DNA from 3 places in the Lelliottia sp. RD5 genome. Region 1 is predicted to be linked to each of the others. Evidence: predicted binding sites of a transcription regulator. Region 1 holds the regulator's gene; each other region holds the start of a gene.
What was found. The regulator PurR, encoded in region 1, represses purine synthesis genes. The targets are predictions, from matches to a motif close to CANGCAAACGTTTGCNTG.
Positions count from the first base shown of each region.

Region 2: galS (HTH-type transcriptional regulator GalS) is a predicted target of PurR. The motif match lies at 1,342-1,359, and genes of this name have one in related genera.
Region 3: purL (phosphoribosylformylglycinamidine synthase) is a predicted target of PurR. The motif match lies at 2,028-2,045, and genes of this name have one in related genera.

Region 1 is NZ_JBVYHQ010000001.1:794,314-797,461, reverse strand. It holds gene punC (purine nucleoside transporter PunC) at 1-24, opposite strand, end outside; gene punR (DNA-binding transcriptional activator PunR) at 137-1,048, shown strand; gene purR (HTH-type transcriptional repressor PurR) at 1,067-2,092, opposite strand; gene cydH (cytochrome bd-I oxidase subunit CydH) at 2,389-2,478, shown strand; gene AC0LWE_RS03960 (MFS transporter) at 2,642-3,148, shown strand, end outside.
Region 2 is NZ_JBVYHQ010000003.1:327,080-330,227, forward strand. It holds gene folE (GTP cyclohydrolase I FolE) at 1-138, shown strand, start outside; gene yeiB (DUF418 domain-containing protein YeiB) at 155-1,312, shown strand; gene galS (HTH-type transcriptional regulator GalS) at 1,468-2,490, shown strand; gene mglB (galactose/glucose ABC transporter substrate-binding protein MglB) at 2,788-3,148, shown strand, end outside.
Region 3 is NZ_JBVYHQ010000003.1:27,669-30,816, reverse strand. It holds gene purL (phosphoribosylformylglycinamidine synthase) at 1-1,943, opposite strand, end outside; gene mltF (membrane-bound lytic murein transglycosylase MltF) at 2,210-3,148, shown strand, end outside.

The sequences.
Region 1 (3,148 bases):
TAAGAATCCGTTGTTGGGTTGCATTGTCATTTCCTAATGAAGGCAGGTGTACTTTGGCGCAGAGTGTAGGGAGTGCAATCTGGCTTGTGAAACGCTAATATTTGGCGGTTGCGTTCAAAAATTTTGCAGGCAAAAAATGTGGTCTGAATATTCATTAGAAGTTGTGGATGCTGTCGCCCGAAATGGTAGCTTTAGCGGAGCCGCGCAAGAACTGCATCGCGTACCATCTGCCGTCAGCTATACGGTACGGCAGATGGAGGAGTGGCTGGCAGTACCCCTGTTCGAACGCCGTCATCGGGATGTCGTTCTGACCCCGGCTGGCGTGTGGTTTTTGAAAGAAGGCCGATCTGTTATCAAAAAAATGATGATCACGCGTGAACAGTGCCAGCAGATTGCCAATGGCTGGCGCGGTCATCTTTCGATTGCGGTGGATAACATCGTTAAACCTCAACGGACGCGGCAGATGGTAGTCGATTTCTATCGCCATTTCTCGGATGTGGAACTTCGCGTGTCCCAGGAAGTGTTTAATGGCGTATGGGATGCGTTATCCGACGGTAGGGTGGAGATGGCGATCGGCGCGACACAGGCCATTCCCGTCGGGGGCCGCTATGCCTTTCGGGATATGGGAACATTGAGCTGGCGCTGCGTGGTGGCAAGCGATCATCCTTTGGCCACGATGGAAGGCCCGCTGAGTGACGACGTGTTGCGCAACTGGCCGTCGCTGGTGATGGAGGACACGTCACGATCGCTGCCAAAGCGCATCACCTGGCTGCTTGATAACCAGCGGCGGGTCGTCGCGCCAGACTGGGAATCGTCGGCAACCTGTTTGTCGGCTGGATTGTGTGTGGGGATGGTGCCTGTGCATTTCGCGCGTCCACGGATTGATCGCGGAGAATGGGTGGCGCTCGAGCTTGAAAATCCGTTTCCGGTTGCGGCCTGTTGCCTGACATGGCAGCAAAACGATATGTCGCCTGCGCTGGCCTGGCTGCTGGACTATTTAGGTGATAGTGAAACGCTGAACAGAGAGTGGCTACGGGAGCCGGAATAACCGGCCCCGTAGAAACGATTAACGACGGTAATCGCGGAACGGTCCGTCAGCGACGGAGCGACGTTCAATCAGACGCGGATGGACTTCAATTGACTGAGACTCTTCACGCTTGCTGACGATACGATCCATCAGCATGTTGAACGCCGTTTCACCCAGGGAGTCTTTCGGCTGATGAATCGTCGTCAGCGCGGGAGTAAAGTAGCGAGCGTTGCGCACGTTATCATACCCGATCACGGAAATATCCTGCGGGACGCGTAAACCCAGCTCATCGGCTGCGCAAAGCGCACCCATCGCCATAATATCACCGCCGCAGAACACGGCTGTCGGACGATGTGAGTGCGAAACAATCTGCTGCATCGCGCGGTAGCCCGATTCTGGCTCAAAGTCGCCCTGTACAATCCAGTTTTCCGGGACGGTAATCAGCGCTTCTTCCATGGCTTTCATAAAGCCTGCCAGACGGCCAGCACCGGTGTTGCGCTCAAGCGGGCCGGGGATGACACCAATCTCGCGATGACCACGTTCGATCAGGTAACGGCCAGCCATGTAACCGCCTTCGAAGGCGTTATCGTTAACGGAATCGGTAAAGTCAGCGCGCGTGTCACCCCAATCCATTACCACCATTGGGATATGACGATACTCTTCGAGCATCGACAGCACGGATTCTGGATATTCGGAACACATGACCAACAGGCCATCGACGCGCTTTTGCGCCATCATCGACAGGTAAGCGCGCTGTTTTTCCTGACTGTTCCAGGCATTTCCCAGAATCAGGGTATAGCCTTTCTGGAAGCAGTTTTTCTCAACCGCTTCGATAATTTCGGCGAAATAGGCCGCTTCACTGCTGGTCGCCAGCAGACCAATTGACTTGGTGTGATTCACTTTCAAGCTGCGAGCAACAGCGCTCGGTGAGTAGTGCAATTCTTTGATTGCAGCCCAAACGGCGTTGCGCGTCTCTTCCGCCACGAAACGGGTTTTGTTAATTACATGTGATACGGTTGTAGTGGAAACGTTTGCGCGTTTCGCTACATCTTTAATTGTTGCCATTAGCTGTCACTCCAGACCATATCCTAAGCTCCTGATAAATTGAGAGGTAAACGTTTGCCTTCTCTCACCCTAATCTCGCAAATTGAATTGCGATACGCCGGGAAAACGACACAGGACGTCAGGAGGGGGTCAGTGGCCGGTACGCTTATAAATTTAGCGTGGAATTTTGTCTTATCTTGATGAAAAGGGGAAGCGCAAAAACGGTTATCAGCCTAAATCCAGGAAGATTTTTGAGGTAAACTGTGTAAAAATGAGCAAGCTCACTTTTCATGTGGGGATTAAAAGGAGAAAAATTGATGAATACCGATCTTAAGTTTTCGTTAACGACCACGATTATCGTGCTGGGTTTGATTGTTGCGGCAAGTTTTACAGCTATTCTGCACTGATTCAGGCGGGGGAGAGCCTTCTCCCTCGTTTTCTTCCTTTCATTGTTACTCTCCCGACAATAATCTTTTGCCAATTTGTTAACTTCTCATTTTTTGTGATTGCTGTCATGCTTTCGGCATGTTTTTCTGTGTCGCATAAAGGCACGGTATCCGGAGTTAATGAATGAAAATCAATTTTCCACTGCTGGCCCTTGCAATTGGCGCATTTGGGATCGGCACCACCGAGTTTTCCCCAATGGGGCTTTTACCGGTCATCGCTAAAGGGGTTGACGTTTCTATTCCTGCGGCGGGCATGCTGATCAGTGCTTATGCCATTGGCGTGATGATCGGCGCACCCCTGATGACGTTACTGCTTTCCCATCGCGCGCGTCGTAATGCGCTTATTTTTCTGATGGCCATCTTCACCCTGGGTAATGTGCTTTCGGCGCTCTCTCCGGACTACACCACCCTCCTGTTGTCGCGCATTCTGACCAGCCTCAATCACGGCGCATTCTTTGGCCTGGGGTCGGTAGTGGCCGCAAGCGTGGTACCCAAGCACAAACAGGCGAGCGCGGTCGCCACGATGTTTATGGGGCTAACGATTGCGAATATTGGCGGCGTGCCGGCGGCCACCTGGCTGGGTGAAGTCATCGGCTGGCGTATGTCTTTCCTTGCGACAGCGATGCTGGGT
Region 2 (3,148 bases), on a different contig from region 1:
GCCGTGCATTATTGCGTGAAAGCGCGCGGCGTACGTGATGCCACCAGTGCAACGACCACGACCTCCCTTGGCGGTCTGTTTAAGTCGAGCCAGAATACCCGTCAGGAATTTCTGCGCGCAGTGCGTCACCACAACTGATCGGAAGGCAGGATAAATGGAGCGTAATGTCACGCTGGATTTTGTACGTGGCGTTGCCATCCTCGGTATCCTGCTGCTCAACATTAGCGCCTTTGGTCTGCCAAAGGCGGCTTATCTCAATCCTGCCTGGTATGGCGAAATCACCCGCCGCGACGCCTGGACCTGGGCGATTTTAGATCTGTTTGCGCAGGTCAAATTCCTCACGCTCTTTGCATTACTTTTTGGTGCGGGTCTCCAGATTTTGCTCAAGCGCGGCAAGCGCTGGATTCAGTCCCGCCTCACGTTGCTGGTCATCTTCGGGTTTATTCACGGTCTGTTTTTGTGGGATGGCGACATTCTTCTGGCCTATGGTTTAGTCGGGCTGATTTGCTGGCGCATGATCCGCGACGCGCAGGATGCTAAAAGCCTGTTTAACACTGGCGTGATGCTCTATGCCATTGGCATTGGGGTCCTGCTGCTGCTGGGTATGATTTCGGGCGGCACCACCAATCGTTCGTGGATCCCTGGCGCGGCATCGCTCCAGTATGAGCAATACTGGAAGCTGAAAGGCGGCGTCGAAGCGATCAGCAATCGGGCGGATATGCTCGGAGACAATCTGCTCGCATTAGGGGCGCAATACGGCTGGCAGCTGGCGGGGATGATGCTGATCGGTGCCGCGCTGATGCGCACCGGCTGGCTGAAAGGGGCGTTTAGCCTCAGGCATTATCGCCTCACGGGAGCCGGACTGGTTCTGCTGGGCATGGCGATCAACCTGCCTGCGGTGAGTGCGCAATGGATCCTGGACTGGGACTATCGCTGGTGTGCTTTTCTGTTGCAGGCTCCGCGAGAGCTAAGCGCGCCGTTCCAGACCATCGGCTATGCGTCGCTTATTTTCGGGTTCTGGCCGCAAATTGCACGTTTCAGATTAGCCGCTGCCGTCGCGTGCGTTGGACGCATGGCTCTCAGTAATTACCTGCTACAAACCGTAATCTGCACGACGCTTTTCTATCGATTAGGCCTGTTTATGAAATTCGACAGGTTCCAGCTCATGGCATTTGTGATCCCCGTTTGGATGGTCAACATGCTCTTTTCCGTTATCTGGTTGCGCTATTTCCGTCAGGGCCCGGTGGAATGGGTTTGGCGTCAATTAACCGCACTTGCTTCGGGTGTTTCATTGAATAATACATCCAGATAACGATCTGGATCACAATCATTAACAAAACGGATGTAACCGTTTTCATCTGTGTGAGCTTCTTCACGTAGTCCCTTCTCCGTCGCTGCCAAAATAGCCTCCTTGCTAAACACAGGGGGTGTCTGTGAGTTGCTGCAATCCTACAAAGTGTGGTGAATATGATCACCATTCGTGACGTGGCCCGCATCGCGGGTGTTTCTGTTGCTACCGTTTCTCGCGTCCTGAACAACAGTGCGCTGGTGAGTCCTGAAACGCGTGAAAGCGTGATGAAAGCGGTCACGCAGCTGGGCTATCGCCCAAATGCTAACGCTCAGGCGCTCGCCACTCAGGTGAGTGACACCATCGGCGTTGTGGTGATGGACGTGTCAGATGCATTCTTTGGCGCGCTGGTGAAAGCCGTGGACGTTGTTGCCCAGCAGCACAATAAATACGTGCTGATCGGCAACAGCTATCATGAAGCTGAAAAAGAGCGTCATGCCATTGAAGTGCTGATACGTCAGCGATGTAACGCACTGATTGTTCACTCAAAAGCGTTGAGCGATGAGGAGTTGGCAGGTTTCATGGATCACATCGATGGGATGGTTCTGATTAACCGCGTTGTGCCAGGCTACGCCCATCGCTGCGTGGCGCTGGATAACGTCAGCGGCGCCATGATGGCCACGCGAATGCTGATCAATAACGGCCACCAGCGCATCGGTTATCTGGCCTCAAGCCATCACATTGAAGATGACGACATGCGGCGTGAGGGCTGGCAGAACGCGATGAAAGAAGCGGGGATTATGCCTGTCGATAGCTGGATAGGTACCGGTGCACCGGATATGCAGGGTGGGGAGGCCGCCATGGTTGAACTGCTCGGACGCAATTTGCAGCTCACGGCGGTATTTGCCTACAACGACAGCATGGCCGCCGGGGCGCTTACCGCGCTTAAAGACAATGGAATTGCGGTGCCACAGCATTTGTCATTGATTGGTTTCGATGATATCCCGATTGCGCGCTACACAGACCCTCAGTTAACCACGGTGCGTTACCCTATTGCGTCAATGGCGCGTCTTGCCACTGAGTTGGCGTTACAGGGCGCCGCAGGGGAGCTTGATTCGAGCGCAACACACTGTTTCATGCCAACTTTAGTGCGTCGTCATTCTGTTGCTATTCGGCAAATTGTGGCTCCGATCACTAACTGATAACGATGAGTGATGTAACCGTTTTCAATCTGTGAGTAAATTCACAGTATCTTAACAAGGCGCTGACTATGATGTCAGCGTTTTAGGAACTGAAACGCTATGTAACGGTGATTAATCACTTTTACTATAGCCAAAGTGCCGCAAACAACCATAAAGCGCATTTCTGGAGCGTTACCGAACACGGAAGAGAGAAATTTTATAAGTGAACTTCGGCGGTCAGTAACGTTTTATTAACACCCGCCTGCCGATCGTTATTCACAAGAAGAATTACCCTGCATAAAAAAAACCGGAGATACCATGAATAAGAAGGTTTTGACTCTGTCTGCCGTTATGGCAAGCATGCTTTTTGGCGCAGCAGCGCACGCTGCGGATACCCGTATTGGCGTGACAATCTATAAATACGACGACAACTTCATGTCTGTTGTGCGTAAAGCAATTGAAAAAGATGCTAAAGCAGCGCCAGACGTCCAGCTGCTGATGAACGACTCCCAGAACGACCAGTCCAAACAGAACGACCAGATCGACGTTCTGCTGGCAAAAGGCGTTAAAGCCCTGGCAATCAACCTGGTTGACCCGGCTGCGGCAGGAACGGTTATCGAGAAAGCGCGCGGGCAGAATGTGCCAATCGTCTTCTTTAACAAAGAGCCTTCCCGCAAAG
Region 3 (3,148 bases), on a different contig from region 1:
TCTGCCACCGCAGGCAGATGCAGCACGCGGTTTACCGCATCAGCAATCGTCACACCCTGCAGATCCAGCGCCTTACCCGTCGCTTTACGGGTTTGCACGTCGCGGGTCATTTTTGGTGTTTTGCCCAGCAGCACGTCCAGCGGCAGATCGATCGGCTGATTGTCGAAATGCGGATCGTTCATGGTCAGGTGCAGCTCTTCTGTCGCTTCGCCAATCACCGCGTACGGCGCGCGCTCGCGGCGGCACAGCTCGTCAAACAGCGGCAACTGATCGGCAGCAACGGCCATCACGTAGCGTTCCTGGGATTCGTTACACCAGATTTCCAGCGGGCTCATGCCTGGCTCATCGCTCAAAATATCGCGCAGATTGAAGCGGCCACCGCGGCCGCCATCGCTCACCAGCTCTGGCATGGCGTTCGAAAGACCGCCCGCGCCGACGTCGTGGATAAACAGAATCGGGTTGGCATCGCCAAGCTGCCAGCAGCGGTCGATCACTTCCTGACAGCGACGTTCCATTTCCGGGTTGTCGCGTTGAACGGAGGCAAAATCAAGGTCTGCGTCAGATTGACCGGACGCCATAGAAGACGCCGCGCCGCCGCCAAGACCGATATTCATGGCCGGACCGCCCAGGACGATAAGTTTAGCGCCCACGACGATCTCGCCTTTTTGGACGTGATCGGCGCGAATATTGCCGATCCCACCCGCCAGCATGATCGGTTTGTGATACCCGCGCAGCTCTTCGCCGTTATGGCTGTCGACTTTTTCTTCATAGGTACGGAAGTAGCCGTTCAGGGCCGGGCGACCAAATTCGTTGTTAAAGGCTGCGCCACCCAGCGGGCCTTCGGTCATGATATCGAGCGCGGTGACAATGCGATCCGGCTTGCCGAAATCTTCTTCCCACGGCTGTTCAAAGCCAGGAATACGCAAGTTTGAAACGGAGAAGCCCACCAGCCCTGCTTTTGGTTTCGCGCCACGTCCGGTTGCGCCTTCGTCACGAATTTCGCCGCCGGAGCCTGTCGCCGCACCTGGCCATGGCGAAATCGCCGTCGGGTGGTTATGCGTTTCGACCTTCATCAGGATATGCGTTGGTTCCTGGTGGAAGTCATAGCGCCCTGCTTCGCGATCGGCGAAAAAGCGGCCCACTTCAGACCCTTCCATGACCGCCGCGTTGTCTTTATACGCAGACAGCACGTGCTCAGGGTTTTTCTCAAAGGTGTTTTTAATCATTTTGAACAGCGACTTTGGCTGTTCTTCGCCGTCGATAATCCAGTCGGCGTTAAAAATCTTATGGCGACAATGCTCAGAGTTCGCCTGCGCGAACATATACAGTTCGATGTCGTTAGGGTTGCGGTTCAGCTTAATGAACGCATCCTGCAGGTAGTCAATTTCGTCATCCGCGAGCGCCAGCCCTAAACGCAGGTTGGCGTCAATCAGCGCCTGGCGGCCCAAGCCCAGCAGATCCACGCTTTGCACGGGTGCCGGCTGATGATGGGAAAACAGCTGTTGCGCGTCGTCCAGAGAGGCAAACACGCTCTCCATCATGCGATCGTGCAGCTCAGCGGCTACCGTCTGCCACTGTTCATCTGTCAACGTCGAGGCTTCAACGTAATACGCTACGCCGCGTTCCAGACGATTGATCTGGCTCAGGCCGCAGTTGTGGGCGATGTCAGTCGCTTTAGAAGACCAGGGGGAGATGGTGCCCGGACGAGGTGTAGCAAGAATCAGTTTACCGGTCGGCGTGTGGCTGCTCAGACTCGGACCATACTTGAGCAGGCGTTCGAGCTGCGCTCGCTGTTCTGCATTTAAAGGAGCATTCAGGTCGGCAAAATGGACATACTCAGCGTAAATAGTGCTTACCGGAAGGCCGTCAGCCTGAAAACGTGCCAGCAGTTTGTTGATACGGAAGGCAGATAGTGCAGGCGAACCACGCAGAATTTCCATCATAAGTCTCTCGTCTTCGAAGCGCTTGAGGCGCTTACAGTGTGCGCAAGGGGAAAACGGGCGTCATTATAGAGAATCCTGAGCGCCGACGAAACCGTTTGCGTCGAAATAAAATCATTCTGAATTTTTATCGATTGGTGTTACCTGTCTCTGTAATTAGTTGCCAACTGGCGCAAGTTTACGCAAAATGCCGCTCATTCAATGGTAAACCTTATTCTTAACATGACTACAGCACACTGAGGCATCGCACGGCGCAGAGAATTAACTAATTGAAAAAATTCAAGATTAATTATCTGCTCATCGGCATAGTCACCTTGCTGCTGGCAGCGGCCTTATGGCCTTCTATTCCCTGGTTTGGCAAAGCCGAAAACCGTATCGCCGCGATTCAGTCGCGGGGGGAACTGCGCGTCAGTACTCTCGACTCCCCGCTGACCTATAACAATGTGAATGGCAAAATCATTGGCCTGGACTATGAACTGGCGCAACAGTTTGCCGATTACCTTGGCGTAAAGCTCAAAATCACCGTTCGCCAGAATATCAGCCAGCTGTTTGACGACCTGGATAATGACGATGCCGACCTGCTGGCCGCAGGGCTTGTGTATAACAGCGAGCGGAGCAAAAACTATCAACCTGGCCCGACATACTATTCTGTTTCGCAACAGGTGGTATACCGCGTCGGTGGCGTTCGCCCGCGTACGATGGCCACGCTCAACGATCAGCAGCTCACCGTCGCACCGGGGCACGTGGTCATTGACGATCTGCGTGCGCTGAAAGAGAAAAAATATCCGGATCTGAGCTGGAAAGTCGATGAGAAACTCGGCACGACTGCGCTGCTGGAGCAAGTGAAAGACAAAAAGCTGGCGTACACGATCGCCGATTCTGTTGCGATCAGTTTTTTCCAGCGCGTTCATCCAGAAATCGCCGTTGCGCTTGATGTAACCGATGAACAGCCCGTCACCTGGTTTAGTCCGCTCGACGACGATCAGACGCTTTCCGCCGCCATACTCGATTTCTTTAATTCCATGAATGAAGAAGGCATCCTGGCGCGGCTTGAAGAGAAATATCTTGGGCACGGCGGTGATTTTGATTACGTTGATACCCGCAGCTTCCTGCGTGCCGTTGACAGCGTGTTGCCCGATTTGCAGCCCCTCTTTGAGAAATACGCCGAGGAAATTGACTGGCGTCTGCTGGCGGCTATCTCCTATCAG